3 regions of the Massilia sp. LMS1-1-1.1 genome follow, and region 1 is predicted to be linked to each of the others. Evidence: predicted binding sites of a transcription regulator. Region 1 holds the regulator's gene; each other region holds the start of a gene.

Region 1 (6,028 bases):
GGCGCAATCGGCTGACGATGCCGCGCGCGCGCTGGCGATTCTGGAAGGCAAGCCGCAAGAGAAAGCACAGGACAAGGCGCATGACGCGGGCAGCGGCAAGTTCGTGGTGCAGGTAGCGGCCCTGGCGACGCAGGACAAGGTCGACGAATTGCAGGACAAGCTGCGCGATGCGGGCATCAAGTCGTACACGCAGAAAGTTTCGAGCCCAGCGGGCGAGCGCATCCGCGTGCGCGTGGGGCCATTCGGCAGCCGCGAAGACGCTGAAAAGACCCGCGCCAAGCTGCAAAAGCTGGGCCTGGGCGGCAGCCTGGTACCGGCGTGATGTTGCAAGGCTGAACGCGCGTGACGATCTTCGATTACCTGGTGCTGTTCGTGCTGGTGACGTCCGTGCTGATCAGCATGATGCGTGGCCTGGTCAAGGAAATACTGTCATTGGTCAGCTGGATCGTGGCGTTCGTCATTGCCAACGCGTATGGCGCTACCCTGGCGAAATTCCTGCCGGAAGCCGTGCCTGGCGAAGCCATCCGTTTGTTGCTGGCTTTCGTCGTGCTGTTCATCGGCGTGCGCATTTTGATGGGATTGCTGTCCATGACGGTCGACGCACTCGTCAAGGTGACGGGCTTGAGCCTGGCTGACCGCACCCTGGGCACCCTGTTCGGCGTGGCGCGGGGCCTTGTGATCGTGCTGACCGCCGTCATCTTGTGTGGCATGACTTCCATACCGCAGCAGCCATTCTGGAAAAATGCGCAGCTCAGCCCGCTCGCGGAGCAGGGCGCGCGCGCCATCAAGCCTTATCTGCCTGCCGCTTACGCGCAGCATGTGAAATTTTGAATTTTTTTAAAATCAGTAGCACAGTTTAGGAGCACACCATGTGTGGCATCGTCGGCGTCGTTTCCCATCAACCTGTCAATCAATTGCTCTATGATGCATTGTTGCTCTTGCAACATCGCGGTCAGGACGCGGCAGGGATTGCGACCAATCACAGCAGTATGTTTTCCATGCACAAAGCCAACGGCCTCGTGCGTGACGTCTTCCGTACGCGTAACATGCGTTCGCTGCAAGGCACGACGGGCATCGGCCATTGCCGTTACCCGACGGCCGGTTCGTCGAGCGAAGAGGAAGCACAACCGTTCTATGTGAATGCGCCGTTCGGCATCACCCTGGCGCACAATGGCAACCTGACCAACTGGGAACAGTTGAAGCTGGAAATGTTCAAGAACGACCGCCGCCACATCAATACCGATTCCGATTCGGAAGTGCTGCTCAACGTGCTGGCGCATGAAATCCAGGAAGCGACGACGGGCCTGAACCTGGACCCGGAAGCCATCTTCAAGGCCGTTACCGTGCTGAACCGCCGCGTCAAGGGCGGTTACGCCGCCGTTGCGCAAATCGCCGGCGTGGGCTTGCTGGCCTTCCGCGATCCGCACGGCATCCGTCCTCTGTGCCTGGGCATCAATGAAACGGAGCAAGGTCCCGAATACCTGATCGCTTCCGAATCCGTGGCCCTGGAAGGCATGGGCTTCCGCTTCGTGCGCGACATCGGTCCCGGCGAAGCCGTCTTTATCGATGCAGACAAGAAATTGCACAGCGCCCAGTGCGCCGACAATGCCAGCCTGAACCCGTGTGTGTTCGAATTCGTCTACCTGGCCCGTCCCGACTCCGTCATCGACGGCGCTTCCGTGTACGCCACGCGCCTGAAAATGGGCGAATACCTGGCCGAAAAGATCCGCGCCGAATTGCCAGGCGTGCATATCGACGTGGTCATGCCGATTCCCGATTCCTCGCGTCCGGCCGCTATCCAGCTGGCCATGGCGCTGAACATCGAGTACCGCGAAGGCTTCATCAAGAACCGCTACATCGGCCGCACCTTCATCATGCCGGGCCAGGCGGCACGCAAGAAATCCGTGCGCCAGAAGCTCAACGCGATCCCGTCCGAATTCAAGGATAAAGTGGTGCTGCTGGTCGACGATTCCATCGTGCGCGGCACCACCAGCCGTGAAATCGTGCAGATGGCGCGCGAAGCGGGCGCGACGAAGGTCATCTTCGCTTCGGCCGCGCCACCGGTGATCTACCCGAACGTGTACGGCATCGACATGCCGACGCGCGACGAGCTGATCGCCTACGGCCGCACGACGGAAGAAGTGTGCCGCGAAATCACGGCCGACTACCTGGTCTACCAGGATATCGGCGCGCTGAAGCAGGCGATCGCCGACGTCAACCCGGCCCTGACCAACTTCGAGGCGTCGTGCTTCGATGGTATCTACGTGACGGGCGACGTGTCGCAGGAATACCTGGACCGCCTGGAATATGCGCGCCACCATCCGAAGGCGGCAGCGCCCGAAGATACGCCGCGTTCCCAGCTGAACCTGAACCTGGCGACAACGGAAGCATAAGTACCTGCCCGGCCGATGCCGGGCTTTTTTTCGGGGTCGGACCTTCAGGTCTGACCCCGGCATTTGCCTTGGGTTACGCGGCAAATCGAACTCCGGAACTTCCACCATGACCACCAAAAAAACCTACGGCTTCACCACCACCATCCTGCACAACGACCGCCGCAAGGGCATCGAACACGGCTCGCTGCACAAGCCCGTGCATACTTCCGTTGCTTTCGGTTACGCCGATGCGCGCCAGCTTGCTTCCGTGTTCCAGGGCAAGGAAGCGGGTTTCCGCTACGGCCGCCAGGGTAACCCGACCGTTTCCGCGCTGGAAGACAAGGTCAACAAGATGGAAGACGGCGTGGCGACCTTGTGTTTTGCCACCGGCATGGGCGCCATCGGCGCCGTCGTGCAATCGTTGCTGCGCGCGGGTGACCATGTCGTGTCGTCGGCCTTTTTGTTTGGCAACACCAACAGCCTGTGGCAAACGGTGACGGGGCAGGGCATGGCTGTGTCGTTCGTCGACGCCACGGACGTCGCCAACGTGGCGGCCGCCATTACGCCGGCCACGCGCATCGTGTTCGTGGAAACCATCGCCAATCCGCGCACGCAGATCGCCGACCTGAAAAAAATCGGCGACTTGTGCCGCGAAAAGGGCATCTTGTACATCGTCGACAACACGATGACGACGCCGTACCTGTTCCGCCCGAAAGCCGTGGGCGCGGGCCTGGTGGTCAATGCACTGACGAAGTCCATCGGCGGCCACGGTAATGCCCTTGGCGGCAGCTTGACGGACACGGGCGTGTTCGACTGGACGCAGTATCCGAACATCTTCGAGAATTACAAGAAGGCGGCGCCCGCGCAATGGGGCATCGCGCAAATCCGCGCCAAGGCCTTGCGCGATTTCGGCGCGTCGCTGGGGCCGGAAGCGGCGCACCATATCGCTGTCGGCGCGGAAACCATGGCCTTGCGCATGGATCGCACCTGCTCGAACGCTCTGGCGCTGGCCACCATGTTGCAGGCGGATCCAAGAGTGGCGGCCGTGCATTACCCGGGCCTGGCGTCGCACCCGCAGCACGCGCTGGCCACCGAGCTGTTCCGCAGCTATGGCTCGCTGTTCAGCTTTGAATTGAAGGATGGCATCGACTGCTTCGATTTCCTCAACCGTCTGAACCTGGCCATTCCCGCGAGCAACCTCGGCGACACGCGCACCCTCGTCATTCCCGTCGCCCACACGATTTTCTACGAGATGGGTGCCGAGCGCCGCGCCAGCATGGGCATTGCCGAATCCCTGATCCGTGTCTCCGTCGGTATCGAGGATGAAGCAGACTTATTGGAAGATTTCAGCAACGCACTGGACGCATAAGCAGCCGCGCACCATGTAAAAGGGCCGCGACAGTCATGCTGTCGCGGCCCTTTTTTTCGTGCGGCAGTTTAATGCCAGCTGCGCATCAGTCCGACGGCGAGGCCTTCCAACGCAAACTCGTCTTCGGGCGACACGGTGATCACCTTGAAGTCGGGATTTTCCGGCAGTAGTTCGATGACGGAACCCGTCTTCTTGTAGCGCTTGACGGTGACTTCGTCGCCGATGCGGGCGACGACGATCTGGCCATTCTTGGCGCTGTCGACCTTTTTGACGGCCAGCAAGTCGCCATCCATGATGCCGGCGTCGCGCATGGACCAGCCGCGCACCTTCAGCAGGAAGTCGGGTTTGGCCGAGAACAGGGCCGGGTCGACGTTGTAGCTCGCTTCCAGGTTTTCCTGGGCCAGGATGGGCGAACCGGCCGCCACCCGACCGATCAGGGGCAGCGACATCAGCAGGGCTGCAGGCACTTTCGATGGCGGCGCTTCGGCGGCCGCGCCGATCAGGCGGATGCCGCGCGAGGTGCCGGGCGAAATCTCGATCGCGCCCTTGCGGGCCAGGGCCTGCAAATGCTCTTCGGCCGCATTGGCCGATTTGAAACCCAGTTCATTGGCGATTTCGGCACGGGTGGGAGGAAAGCCCGTGTTTTCAATCGCGTCCTTGATCAGGTTCAGGATTTGTTCTTGTCGTGCTGTCAGCTTGATCATGAGCGGTGGGTGCATACTAAAATGCTGTCTATATGAACAGTCTGTATTTTTGTACAGTATCACCCACTATGCAAGGGGATTTCCGTGTTTTGGGCGAATTTCGCAAGAAATACTTGTCCACGGTCGGAAAGCACGGTGGCGCACGGGCTTTTCGGGCGCTTGTGGAAGGAATGATTGAAACGTTTGCAAAAGGCGGTTATAATCTTCGGCTGACCTTCCCACACCCGTCTTGACGCCGGGGTGGGCGATTATCAATCCGACCTGAAGGAGTTTGCATGCGTCATTATGAAATAGTCTTTATCGTCCATCCGGACCAAAGCGAGCAAGTGCCCGCGATGATCGAACGCTACAAAGCCAGCGTAACCACCCGCGGCGGTTCGGTTCACCGCGTGGAAGATTGGGGCCGCCGTCAAATGGCTTACTCGATCCAAAAGCTGCCTAAAGCACACTACATCTGCCTGAACATCGAATGCGACAACGAGACCTTGGTCGAGTTGGAAACAGCATTCAAATTCAATGATGCCGTGTTGCGTCACCTGACCGTTAAAATGAAGAAAGCTGAAACAGCTCCTTCGCCGATGATGAAATCGGTACAACGCGAAGACGCGGCCAAAAGCCACCGCACCGAAGCACCAGCAGCCGCTCCAGCCGCAGCAGCAGCTTAATTCTTGACCAGGATCGTGCGCTGAACCAGCTACAAGTAACCGCCATCATTGCCGAGCGCGAAATATTGCGCTATACCCCGGCAGGGTTGCCGATTGTGAATGCAGTATTGCAACACAGTTCGCAGCAGATGGAAGCAGGGATTGCCCGTTTGACCGAGTTTGATGTTGCCGCGCTAGCCGCTGGCGAAATCTCAGGCAGGTTCAGTCAGGCAAGCTTGGGCGGGGTGTATCAGTTCACGGGTTTCCTGGCCAGGAAGAGCCGCAACAGCAAGAGTTTGGTGTTTCACATCATTGATTTTAGTGCAGTCAATTCTGACTAGCGCATTTTAGATACAGGAGCCTGACATGGCATTCGGTAAAAAGTTCGACAAAAATAAGCTCAAGCTTAAAGAAAAACGCAAACAGCAAAACCCGTTGTTCAAACGCAAGAAGTTCTGCCGCTTCACCGCAGCTCACGTTGAGCAAGTCGACTACAAAGACGTCGACACGCTGAAAGACTTCGTCCAAGAAAACGGCAAGATCATGCCAGCACGCCTGACCGGTACCAAAGCGCACTACCAGCGCCAAGTTGACACCGCAATCAAGCGCGCTCGCTTCCTCGCGCTGCTGCCATACACCGATCTGCACCACGCTTAATCGGTCAGATATTCCTGGAGAAGAACTATGCAAATCATTCTGTTAGAAAAAGTTGTTAACGTCGGTAACCTCGGCGAAGTCGTCAAAGTCAAAGACGGTTACGCACGTAACTTCCTGATCCCGCAACGCCTGGCACGTCGTGCTACGGCAACCGCTGTGGCTGAATTCGAAGTCAAGCGCGCCGAACTGGAAAAAGCTGCTGCCGCCAAACTGGCCGCATCGCAAGCCCAGGGCGAAAAACTGAGCGGCCTGACCGTTCAAGTTGCTCAAAAAGCTGGTGTT
Region 2 (6,028 bases), 260 kb from region 1:
GATGGTTTCATACATGCGCACCTCGGCCAGGCAGCAATAGCCCACGCCGCCGTTCTCGATGCTCGAACCAAACAGGTCGCCCTGCTTGTTCGACACGGTGCCGGAACCGACGATGCTGCCGGCGCCCAGTTCGCGCGTCTTCGCCGCATGGGCGACCAGCTGGGCAAAATTGAAGGTCATGTCTTCGCCCGCATTCGGCTTGCCGAACGGTTTGTCGTTGAGGTCCACCAGCAGCGGCAAATGCAGCTTGCTGTCCGCCCAGTCGGCACCCAGTTCGTCCGGCGTGACGGCGACCGGAGAAAACGCGCTGGCCGCCTTCGACTGGAAGAAACCGAAACCCTTGGCCAGTTCGCCCGGGATCAGGTTGCGCAAGGAGACATCGTTGACCAGCATGACGAGGCGGATCGCTTTCGCCGCGTCGTCCACGCTGGCGCCCATGGCCACGTCGCCCGTAATCACCGCCACTTCCGCTTCCAGGTCGATGCCCCACTCTTCGGACAGGGCGAAGATCGGGTCGCGCGGGCCGATGAAACTGTCGGAGCCGCCCTGGTACATCAGCGGGTCCGTGTAGAACGAGGCCGGCACTTCCGCGTTGCGCGCCTTGCGCACCAGTTCCACGTGGTTGATGTAGGCGGAACCGTCGGCCCACTGGTAGGCGCGCGGCAGCGGCGAGTGGCACAGCTTTGCATCAAACGGCTGCGCGTCCGGCGCCTGCCCCGCGTTCAGGTCGGCGTAGGCCTGCTCCAGTTTCGGTGCGACGGCGTCCCAGTTATCGAGCGCCGTCTGCAAGGTAGGCGCAATGGCGGCCACGCGCTGGTACTGGCGCAGGTCGCGGCTGACGAGGATCAGGGCGCCGTCGCGGCTGCCGTTTTTCAGGGTTGCGAGTTTCATGGTGTTCCTTGTTCGGTGTTTCGGTGTAATTAGTCAGAGAGTGTCGGTCCGGTGCGCTCAGGCGTCGGCCGGCGCGTGCATCCAGGCGGCGTGCTTGGGCGCGCGGCGCGTCTGCGACCATTCTTCCAGCATTTCCCATTTGACGGCGTCCAGTTTGGCCATCATCTCCGGCGTACCCACGTTGGCCGCCAGCTCCAGGCGGTGGCCGTTCGGGTCGAAGAAATAGATCGACTGGAAGATGGCGTGGTTGACGGGACCGAGCACCTCGATGCCGCCGGCGACCAGGCGCTCCTTGGCGGCCAGCAGTTCTTCCATGCTGCTCACTTCCAGCGCCAGATGCTGCACCCAGGCCGGGGTATTGCGGTCGCGGTCCATCGGCGGCTGCGTCGGCAACTCGAAAAAGGCCAGCACATTACCATGGCCCGCGTCGAGGAAAACGTGCATGTACGGGTCCGGCGCCTTGGTCGACGGTACCAGGTCTTCGGCGATGGCGAGGACGAAATTCATGTTCAAATGCTTGACGTACCACTCGACGGTTTTCTTCGCGTCGATGCAGCGGTAGGCGACGTGGTGGATTTGCTTGATCTTCATGTGCTTGTCTCCAATGGATGGCGCCGTGGGCGCGTTGGCTGGCCTGTTTTTCAGCTTTTCACCATTAGAATCGAGTTACAGCTATCATACAAACAATTTTTAACCATTGATTTATCGGATTATCTTATGAGTCCCAGCCTGCGGCAAATGCGCGCCTTCGTGGCGCTGGCCAAGACCGGCAGTTTTACCCTGGCCGCCGAATACCTGCACGTAACGCAATCGGCCTTGAGCGGCTTGATCAAGGAACTGGAAAGCGTGCTGGGCGTGCGCGTGGTCGAGCGCAGCACGCGCAAGACGCAGCTGTCGGAAATCGGCCGCGAACTGTATCCGCTGTTTGAAAAGATGATCGAGGACCTCGATGGCGCCATGGCCGGCATTGCCCAGCGCAAGGCCCTGAAAACGGGCATGGTGCGCATCGCCGCGCCGCAGATGATGGCCTGCACCCTGCTGCCGGAGGTGATCGCCGCCTATCGCCAGGCGCACCCGGACGTGCAGCTGCGCCTCGTCGACTGCCCCGTGGAGAATGTCTCGGCGCGCGTGTTCAGCGGCGAAGTCGATTTCGGCATCGGCCCCGAACGCGATCCGACGGCGGAAATCGCCGCGCAGGCACTGTTCGAGATGCCCTTCGTGCTGGTCTTCCCCGAGCAGCACCCGCTGCAGCAAAAGGAAAGGGTCACCTGGGCCGACGTGGGCGACTACCCGTTCATTTCGCTGCAGGGCCAGTTCACGGAACGCCTGCTGCGCGACATGCACGGCGCGTTTCGCGAGTTGTCGCTCAACCCGTATAACGAAGTGACCTTCATGACGACGGCGCTGGCCATGGTCAGCGCCAACTTGGGCATCACGGTCTGCCTGCCGTACGCGGAACCGATGGTGAAACTATATAAATTGCACATGCGCGCCCTGCATGAGCCGGAACTGACGCGGCGCTTTTTCGTCTACACGAAGACGGGCCGTTCGCTGTCGCCGGCGGCCGAAAGCTTCATGGCCTTCCTGTTCCGCTTTGTCGAGACGCACGAATGGAACGTGGGGGCGGGCAGCGGCGCGGCACGCGACGCCCTGCCGGCAGGCGGCCCGGCTGGCGCCGCTTTATAATGGCGCATCGCCCCTTGCCGCCTACGCCATGACCCAGCCTGCCCAGAACGACCTGTCCGCCATCGACGCCGCCACCATCGCCGTCAACCAGCGCATGAACAAATTCGACGGCCATGCACAGGTCTGGCTGTTCGGCTATGGCTCGCTGATCTACAAGGCCGATTTTCCCTACATCGAACGCCGTCCCGCCAGCATTGCCGGCTGGACGCGGCGCTTCTGGCAGGGATCGCACGACCACCGGGGCACGCCGATGGCGCCGGGCAGGGTCGCCACCATCGTGCCGCAGGCTGGCGCCGTGTGCGACGGCATGGCTTACCTGATCACGCCCGAAGTCTTCGCCCACCTCGACCACCGCGAAAAGAACGGCTATTTGCGCCTGGCCACCGACATCACCTTCGAGGACGACGGCAAGGTCGAAGGCCTGGTGTACATCGCCAACGAGGAAAACGCCGCCTTCCTCGGTGCCGCCCCGGAACTGGACATCGCGCGCCAGATCGCCCGATCAAACGGCCCCAGCGGTCCTAACAGCGAATACCTGCTGCACTTGGCCAGCGCCTTGCGCGAGCTGGGCAAGAGCGATCCGCATGTCTTTGCCATCGAGCAACATCTGGCGCAGATGCAGGCACCTGCACAGGATAACGCTGCAGGATAATGCTACACGCTAGCGCTACACGTTAGCCCTACACGATAGCGCCGCAGCGCCTCCGCCCCAGCAGCGGTAACGACGACTTAACTTGGCTTAACTTCTTAAAACAAATCCAGCTGTCCCGCATTGCCCCCTTTTGCCTTGTTTCCCAACGGCGGCACCACCAGCGGCCGGCGGAACTGCGTGCAATCGAGCTGCTTGAAGCGGCCGCCCTTGCCATGCAGCCCCAGCCGGTGCACGGCCTTTTCAAAGCGCTGGCGGATGAGGTCGGCCCACACGCCTTCGCCCCGCATGCGCGCGCCGAACGCGCTGTCGTAATCCTTGCCGCCACGCATTTCGCGCACCCGGTTCATCACGCGCTGGGCACGTTCCGGGAAATGTGCTTCCAGCCATTGCTGAAACAGCGGACTCACTTCCCACGGCAGACGCAGCACCACGTAATGGGCATGGATGGCGCCAGCGTCGCGCACGGCTTCGAGCAGCTGCTCGATTTCCGGTTCCGTCACGAACGGGATGATGGGCGCGATGCTCACGCCCACGGGGATACCCGCCTCCGTCAGGGTGCGGATGGTGCGCAGCCGCCGCGCCGGGGCGGCCGCGCGCGGTTCCAGGGTGCGCGCGATGGCCGGGTCGAGCGTGGTGACAGTAACGGCCACGGCCGCCAGATGCCTGGCCGCCATGGGTGCCAGAATGTCGATATCGCGCTCGATCAGCGACGATTTCGTGATCAGCGCCACGGGGTGGTCGCACTCCTGCAGCACTTCCAGCACGCGCCGCGTCAGCTGCCGCTCGCGTTCGCACGGCTGATACGCATCGGTATTGACGCCGAGGGCGATCGGTTCGGGCACGTACGACGGCCTGGCCAGCTCGCGCCGCAACAGTTCAGGGGCGTTCACCTTGGCGTAGATCCGGCTTTCGAAGTCCAGGCCCGGCGACAGGCCCAGATAGCTGTGCGTGGGGCGAGCAAAGCAATAAATGCAGCCGTGTTCACAGCCCCGGTACGGGTTCAGCGAGACATTGAACGGCAAATCGGGCGAAGCGTTGCGCGTGAGGATGGTGCGCGCCTGCTCGTCGCTGACCTGCGTCTTCCAGCCCGGCGCCACCTCTTCCCCGGCTGCCTCATCCTGGCCGCCCACGCTCCAGCCATCATCGAAACCGGCGCGCGCGTGCACCTCATAGCGCCCTTGCAGGTTCGAGACGGCCCCGCGCCCCTTGTGAGCTTTCAGCGATTGCGGCGGCAGCATGGCTTGCCCGGCGAAGCTGTCATCATGCTCTGGAATGATTGCTTTCATGAACGGCCCCATCAACTGTATATACGTACAGTATACTATGCCGCTGTCCGGCCAATATCAAGGGCTGCCATGGTGCTATTTCAAGCTTTTTCACCCTGAGGCATGACATAACTCAACTGCTGCGCGACAAAACCGTCAAATGCCGCGATCAAGGGAACGAAGCGGGCCGCATCCTGCTCCAACTGCATCAAGGCATAGCACGTTGCTTCCAGAGTCGATAACTGATCTGGCGCGTGCGCCTTGCGGATCAGGTAATGGGAGGCGGGCGTATCGCGCAGGGGCAGACGCGGCAACTGTTGCAAGGGGGGATTCAGATACAGCATCTTGCGGCTTTTGCGCCAGGTGGCGTCCAGCACCACCAGCCGCAATTGGGTGGGATCGAGCAAGGTGGCGGGGTCGAGCGCTGGCGGCGGCGCGATGCCCAGCGAACGGTCGCCTGGCGTATCCGGGTACAGCAGCACATTGTGCTTGCCGGCCAGCAGCCCGGCGAGAACATCGGGGGCAAACTGCTCGCCCGTCAGCATGCGGCTGTTGGGCAGGCTCAGGTGCAGCAAGCGGGCGCTGCCCTTGGCATTGTGGACTTCCAGCGGATGCTGGAGGATCAGCACTTCCACCGCGTGGGAAACGGGGGCGATCCAGCGGCAGATGCAACTGGACACGGCGCGCAGGCAGGCCGGGCAGCGCGCCCGTTTGGCGGGTTCCGCCAGGGAGGACGATGCAGCGGTAGAGCTGGAGGCATGGCTCGAGGTATTACTGGACGGATGGCTGGAGGTACGGCGGGTGGTCATGGCGGAGCGCGTTCGCGGCTGTCTTCAAGCCGCGATTGTAGCGCCCACGCCATGCCAAAGGGAGTTTGCGCTTAAAACTCTTCCCACTCGTCGGCGCCGGATGCCACCGGTGCCTTCGGCGCGCGTGCACGCACGGCGTCCGCTTGCGCAGCCTTGCCCGGCGCGGGTGCCGCCATGGCTGGCACCGGCGCGCGGTGCCTTGCGGGCTGAATGGTGGGCCTGGTGACAGGTCGCGTCGCAGGTCGCATGGCAGCTGGCGCAGACGCCGTCACGGACGGGCCAGCACTGGCCGCAACATAGTGTTGCGTTGCGTCGAGCTTGAACACGCCCACCACCTCGGCCAGCTTGGCCGCTTGCTCCTGCATGGATTCGGCCGCCGCGGCCGCTTCTTCCACCAGGGCCGCGTTTTGCTGCGTCACCTGGTCCATCTGGCCGATGGCCCGGTTGACTTGCTCGATGCCGGTGCGCTGTTCATCGCTGGCGTCGGTGATCTGGTTCATGATCTGCGTCACATGGCTGATGCTTTGCACGATCTCGTCCATGGTGCGGCCCGCCTTGTCCACCAGTTGCGAACCGGCCTCGACCTTTTGCACGGAATCGTCGATCAAGCCCTTGATTTCCTTGGCCGCCGCGCTCGAGCGCTGCGCCAGGTTGCGCACCTCGGAAGCGACGACGGCAAAACCACGGCCCTGCTCGCCGGCCCGGGCCGCCTCCACGGCCGCGTT
Region 3 (6,028 bases), on a different contig from region 1:
GCGCCTCAGTCAGCTACACACAGTGCGCGTAAAACGGGCAAGGTGCGCGCGGAAAAATATTCCGCGCGCGCCAGCAGTTCGGCCAGGTTTTCCTCTTCCGTCAACAAGGGCTGCCCGTCCTTCGTCAGCAGTTGCTCCAGGCGCAGCAGTACCGGCCACGTCGCGCGCACCCATTCTTGCGGCGTTGGACAACCTTGCTGTTTTGCCCACAGGAACAGTTGTTGTAAATGCGATACAACCACGCCGCCGCCCGTCAGGGGGCTGGCGAGGCTGTGCAAGTCGGTTCTTGCAAGCGCCTGCTCCAGCAAGTGCGCATTCAGCCGCGCCGTCCGCGGCCGCGCCACGGCGATGTCGACCTCGTCCTGGACGGCAAGCACGCTACCCTTGCTGACCAGCACCAATATGATCTGCAGCAAGGCGGCCAGGCCGGCTTCGCTACCCGCCAGTTGCAGCTCCAGTTCGCCTATCGTGTACACGCGATGGTCGGCCATGGCGTCGAGCACGGGCGCATACACGCGCTCGTCCATATCCGCGTCGCCCAGCACCCCATGCACGCTCAACACCACTTCGTCGCGGGGCACGGCCAGTATCACGCGCACGGCCCGCACGGCGCTGATCTGGGCCAACGGCGTCAGCCTGCGCGCGCCCTTGACCCAGTAATCCTTTCGGAATTGCTCGTTGACAAGAAAGGCACGCGTCGTCTCGCGGAAGACGGGATCGGGTATCTCGGCCAGGAATTGCTGGTGTTCGGCCGTCAGGTTCAGCATGTCGACCAGAGCGGTATAGTTGGCGGACGAGGCGAACTCCAGCTTGGCCTCGCCCAGCATGGCCGCAACGCTGGAAAAGGCCATCGGCTGCCAATCCGCATTGAAATATTCGTGTGCAATATAGTTGCGGTCCAGCGCTTTCAGCTTCTCGAAACGGTCCGCCAGCAGGGGATTGGCCTCCAGATAGCGCGGTTGCACGGCGATCATCCTGTCGACAAAATCGATGGCGCCGTCGACTCGTGCCAGCACGCCCACGCCGGGCGCGCTCATGATGCGGCTATGCTCGGCCAGCAAGTCGCGCATCGGCATCATGGCACTCCAGCCCGGCTGCGTGTTATAGCTGATATAGGCGACGCCCCCCACTTTCAGCTTGCGCTGCAGGAAATCGACGATCAAGGCGCGATTTTCTGCGGAGACCCAGCTCCATATCCCATGCAGGCAGATAAAGTCGAAATCGGGCAAGTCGTCACGGCGGCAAAACTGCGCGAACGATTCGTCCGTGAACTGTGCGCCGGCGCCGGCCACGCTGGCCAGCTCCTGCGCAAAGGCGGCCTGGGACGGATTGAAATCATTGCCATGCCAGCGCGTGGCGGACGCCGCCGCATGGATGTTGGCGCTGACGCCCTGGCCAAAACCCAGCTCGCAAGCCGTGCCGCTGGCCGGCAAGGCCAGGCCGGCGGCCAGCAGGGGCAGCCGCAGGCGCAGAGGATTCAATTCTTCGTAGTAGCCATAGGTATAGGCAATTTCGGCCATATAGCCGGCATTCCAGTTGCTCATCTCGATCCTGTCACGGTCAGTGGTGCTGCGCGCATCGCACAGCGTTCGAGCGCCAGAATACCTTATCGCGCGGCCTCGCCATACTGGAAACAGACGGCATTTGAAAGCGCAGTTCATGGCGGCACGGCGGAGGCGGCCGGCGCGCCCTGGCCGGCCTCACTCTTCGTCGGGATCCAGCCCCTTCAAGGCCGCCTGCACGGCGCGCTGGGAAAAGCCGCGCTGCATCAGGAAGCGCATCTGTTTGTTGCGCTGCTCGGCATCCTGCGCCACCTCGCCAAACTTGCGGCGCCACACTTCGCAGGCGCGCGCAACTTCCCCTTCGGCCAGGCCCGCCTTGAGTTCCTGCAGCGCTTCGCCACCGATGCCATGGCTTTGCAATTCGGCCATGATGCGGCTATTGCCGAAGCGGGCCGAGCGGCGGTGGATCAGCGACTCGGAAAAGCGCTCCTGCGACAGCCAGTTGGCTTGTTCCAGGCTGTCGAGCAAGGCTTCCACATCATCGCCCTCTTGCGCATGGCGCTGCAGCTTGCGCCGCAATTCCATGCGGCTATGTTCACGCATCGACAAAAAGCGTAGCGCCCTGCCCTTCAGGCTTAGTTGTACTGCGGCCATACACCCACCTTGTCTTTCATTCCACGATCACATCACCCAAACACAATCGCCGCCCGGCGCAACAGCGCGGGACGGCGATCTTGGTCACACCTTGCGGCAAGCCATGCGTAAGTCGGATTAGGCCCCTTGGGCCGTAATCCGACAACATTGTTGGCGTCTGTAGTGTTGTCGGATTACGCGCGGCTTTGCCGCGCTAATCCGGCCTACTCTGCCTTGGCTTCCGCAGCCTTGGCAGCCTTGTCGGCGGCTTTGTCCGCTTTTTCCGGCTTTTCAGCAGCCAGCGGCGGCAGTTCGCGCACGCCCAGCGAAGCGCGGACCTTGTTTTCGATTTCGCGGGCCAGCGCAGGACGCTCTTGCAGGAAGGCGCGGGCGTTGTCCTTGCCCTGGCCGATGCGTTCGCCGTTGTAGCTGTACCACGAACCGGATTTTTCCACGATCTTGGCATCCGAGCCCAGGTCCAGGATTTCGCCTTCGCGCGAGGTGCCTGCGCCGTACAGAATGTCGAAGTGCGCTTCCTTGAACGGTGGCGCGATCTTGTTCTTGACGACCTTGACCTTGGTTTCGTTGCCGATCACTTCATCGCCGGACTTGATCGAGCCGGTGCGGCGGATGTCCAGACGCACGGAGGCGTAGAATTTCAGCGCATTGCCGCCCGTGGTTGTTTCCGGGCTGCCGAACATCACGCCGATCTTCATGCGGATCTGGTTGATGAAGATGACCAGGGTATTGGTGCGGTTGATGGAACCGGTCAGCTTGCGCAGGGCTTGCGACATCAGACGCGCTTGCAGGCCTGGCAGGGAATCACCCATGTCGCCTTCGATCTCGGCGCGTGGCGTCAGTGCGGCCACGGAGTCGATGACGACGAGGTCGACACTGCCCGAACGCACGAGGGCGTCGCAGATTTCCAGCGCCTGCTCGCCCGTGTCCGGTTGCGAGATCAGCAATTCGTGCAGGTTCACGCCCAGCTTTTGCGCGTAGCCGACGTCGAGCGCGTGCTCGGCATCGATAAAGGCGCACGTGCCGCCCAGTTTTTGCATTTCGGCGATGGTTTGCAGGGTCAAGGTGGTTTTACCCGACGATTCCGGACCGTAGATTTCCACCACGCGGCCGCGCGGCAAGCCGCCCACGCCCAGCGCGATATCGAGGCCGAGCGAACCGGTCGACACGACTTGCACTTCTTCGATCGGTGCGCTGGCATCCATGCGCATGACCGAACCTTTGCCAAACTGCTTCTCGATCTGCGCCAGTGCGGCGGCGAGCGCCTTGGCTTTTTCCGATGCGGGTACTACAGCTTTTTTATCGTCCATATGTTCTTTCAGCCGTTCTACAGTTGCGGATTCACGTGACGCATCTACGTGAACCGTGCAGCCTGCGATAGCGCCAGTGGGTTAAATTCTTTACACAGACAGTACTGTATAAAAAAACAGTGATCAATGCAAGCGGAACGTGGATTTGTTTTGAAACAGATCAATACAACCGCGGATTTTCATAAAAATTCGCCACCTTGCGGAAAATGAAACACAATACAAGCTTCTACCGCCGCAAAGCATAGGAAGTGCACCATGCGTATTTTACTTGCCGAAGATGACAGCGTGCTGGCCGATGGCCTGACCCGCTCGCTGCGCCAGTCCGGTTATGCGATCGACTACGTCAAGACGGGCCAGGAAGCCGATACGGCCCTGTCCACCCAGGAATTCGACTTGCTGATTCTCGACCTGGGCCTGCCGAAAATGTCCGGCCTGGAAGTGCTGCGCCGCCTGCGCGCGCGCGCCTCGCTGCTGCCGGTGCTGATCCTGACGGCCGCCGATTCCATCGAACAACGCGTAAATGGCCTCGACCTCGGTGCCGATGATTATATGGCCAAGCCGTTCGCCTTGTCGGAACTGGAGGCAAGAGTGCGCGCCCTGACGCGCCGCGGCGCCGGCGGCGGCGCCACCATCATCAAGCACGGCCCCCTCAGCTACGACCAGGTGGGGCGCAGCGCCTACATCAACGACCAGATGCTCGACCTGTCGGCGCGCGAACTGGGCTTGCTGGAAATCTTGCTGGGCCGCACCGGCCGCCTCGTCTCGAAAGAGCAGCTGGTCGACCATCTGTGCGAATGGGGCGAGGAAGTGTCGAACAACGCCATCGAAGTGTATGTGCACCGCCTGCGCAAGAAGATCGAAGTGGGCGGCGTGCGCATCGCCACCGTGCGCGGCCTCGGCTATTGCCTGGAAAAATACTCGGAAGCGGCGCGCCTGAACGCCGAAGCGGGCGAGTCGGCAAGCCCGGCCAGCGGACCCGCCAGCAAGTGAAGGCGCGCGAGGCGCCAGCGGACGAGCCGGACGACGACGACTGGTTCGAGCCGCCCACCACGGAGCAGGACGACACGATCGAGCATTCGCTGTTCGGCGAAATCCTCGACTGGATGCTGGCCCCCCTGCTGCTGCTGTGGCCGATGAGCATCGCCATCACCTATCTGGTGGCCAAGAGCATCGCCAATCAACCATTCGACCATGCGCTGGAAGACAGCGTGACGGTGCTCACGCAGCAGGTCAAGCAGGCCGATGGCGCCATGCTGCGCCGCGCGCCGGACAAGAACAGCAGCAATAATAACGGCCGCGACTTGCTGCGCGGCGACGATGTCGACACCCTGTATTACCTGGTGGTGGGCCCGCGCGGCGAATACCTGGCCGGCGACCGCGATTTGCCGCCGCCGCAGGACGCCGACAAATACCGCAGCGGCATGGTGCTGTTTCGCAACGACACCATCCACGGCACGCCCGTGCGCGTGGCGTTCAGCTATCTCGATATTCCTTCCAGCAACGACGATGAGCAAAACCGCGCGCTGGTGCAAGTGGCCGAGACGCTGGAAAAACGCGCCCAGCTGGCCAATGAAATCATCAAGGGCGTGATTTTGCCGCAGTTCATCATCCTGCCCGTGATCCTGGCTCTCGTCTGGTTTGCCCTGGCGCGCGGCCTGTCGCCGCTGGCGCAATTGCAGGAACGCATACGCGCCCGTCCACCTGACGATTTATCTCCGATCGAATCGGGCCAGGTACCCGAGGAAATCACGCCGCTGGTCGGTTCGCTCAACGAAATGCTCTCGCGGCTGTCGCTGTCGATCGACATGCAGAAACGCTTCATCGCCGATGCAGCGCACCAGATGAAGACACCGCTGGCCGGCATGCGCATGCAATCGGAGCTGGCCCTGCGCCAGACCGACCACGACGAGATCCACCGCTCGCTGCTGCAGCTGGCGAAAAGTTCGGAAGCGGCCACGCGCCTCGTCAACCAGTTGCTGGCCCTGGCGCGCGCGGAAAACCAGCCGCAGGCGGGCACGGCGTTCGAACCGATCGAACTGAGCGAACTGGCGCGCGGCGTGGTGCAGGACTGGGTGCAAGCCTCGTTTGCCCAGCATATCGACCTGGGCTTCGAACAGCCTGCCTATTCGATCATGATTTCCGGCAATCCCATGATGCTGCGCGAGCTGCTGAGCAATCTGATCGACAACGCCCTGCGCTACACGCCGTCCGGTGGCAGCGTCACGGTGCGCGTGCGCAGCACCCTGGAACTGGCCATTCTGGAGGTGGAAGATACGGGGCCAGGCATTGCGCCGGCCGAGCGGGCGCACGTGTTCGAGCGCTTTTACCGCATTCTCGGCAGCAATGTCGACGGTAGCGGCCTGGGCCTGGCCATCGTGCGAGAAATTGCGCAGCAGCACGGCGCCGAAGTCGATATTTTTAACAATCCGCGCGCACAGTCGCCGAAGCTGCCGGGCACCCTGCTGCGCCTGAGCATCGCCCTGCTGTTGCCGGACGCGCCAGAAGAGGATGACGTCACGTATGGATAAGCCGAGCCCACCCGTTGCCCCGACGCGGCCGGCGCGC

What was found. The regulator LexA, encoded in region 1, represses DNA repair genes until DNA is damaged. The targets are predictions, from matches to a motif close to ACTGTATNNNNATACAGT.
Region 2: MRBLMS1_RS05830 (PA0069 family radical SAM protein) is a predicted target of LexA. The motif match lies at 4,530-4,547, and genes of this name have one in related genera.
Region 3: recA (recombinase RecA) is a predicted target of LexA. The motif match lies at 3,567-3,584, and genes of this name have one in related genera.

Annotation. Positions count from the first base shown of each region.
Region 1 is NZ_JBFPNG010000001.1:1,513,729-1,519,756, reverse strand. Features, by position in the region: gene MRBLMS1_RS07000 (SPOR domain-containing protein) at 1-322, shown strand, start outside; gene MRBLMS1_RS06995 (CvpA family protein) at 343-831, shown strand; gene purF (amidophosphoribosyltransferase) at 870-2,393, shown strand; gene MRBLMS1_RS06985 (cystathionine gamma-synthase family protein) at 2,500-3,741, shown strand; gene lexA (transcriptional repressor LexA) at 3,810-4,445, opposite strand; gene rpsF (30S ribosomal protein S6) at 4,721-5,110, shown strand; gene priB (primosomal replication protein N) at 5,131-5,430, shown strand; gene rpsR (30S ribosomal protein S18) at 5,456-5,746, shown strand; gene rplI (50S ribosomal protein L9) at 5,774-6,028, shown strand, end outside.
Region 2 is NZ_JBFPNG010000001.1:1,252,112-1,258,139, forward strand. Features, by position in the region: gene MRBLMS1_RS05810 (fumarylacetoacetate hydrolase family protein) at 1-891, opposite strand, end outside; gene MRBLMS1_RS05815 (VOC family protein) at 949-1,482, opposite strand; gene MRBLMS1_RS05820 (LysR family transcriptional regulator) at 1,609-2,577, shown strand; gene MRBLMS1_RS05825 (gamma-glutamylcyclotransferase) at 2,639-3,229, shown strand; gene MRBLMS1_RS05830 (PA0069 family radical SAM protein) at 3,325-4,467, opposite strand; gene MRBLMS1_RS05835 (tRNA-uridine aminocarboxypropyltransferase) at 4,596-5,303, opposite strand; gene MRBLMS1_RS05840 (methyl-accepting chemotaxis protein) at 5,375-6,028, opposite strand, start outside.
Region 3 is NZ_JBFPNG010000034.1:600,085-606,112, forward strand. Features, by position in the region: gene MRBLMS1_RS21500 (methyltransferase regulatory domain-containing protein) at 6-1,544, opposite strand; gene recX (recombination regulator RecX) at 1,701-2,156, opposite strand; gene recA (recombinase RecA) at 2,360-3,463, opposite strand; gene MRBLMS1_RS21515 (response regulator) at 3,719-4,453, shown strand; gene MRBLMS1_RS21520 (sensor histidine kinase N-terminal domain-containing protein) at 4,450-5,991, shown strand; gene MRBLMS1_RS21525 (DUF4212 domain-containing protein) at 5,984-6,028, shown strand, end outside.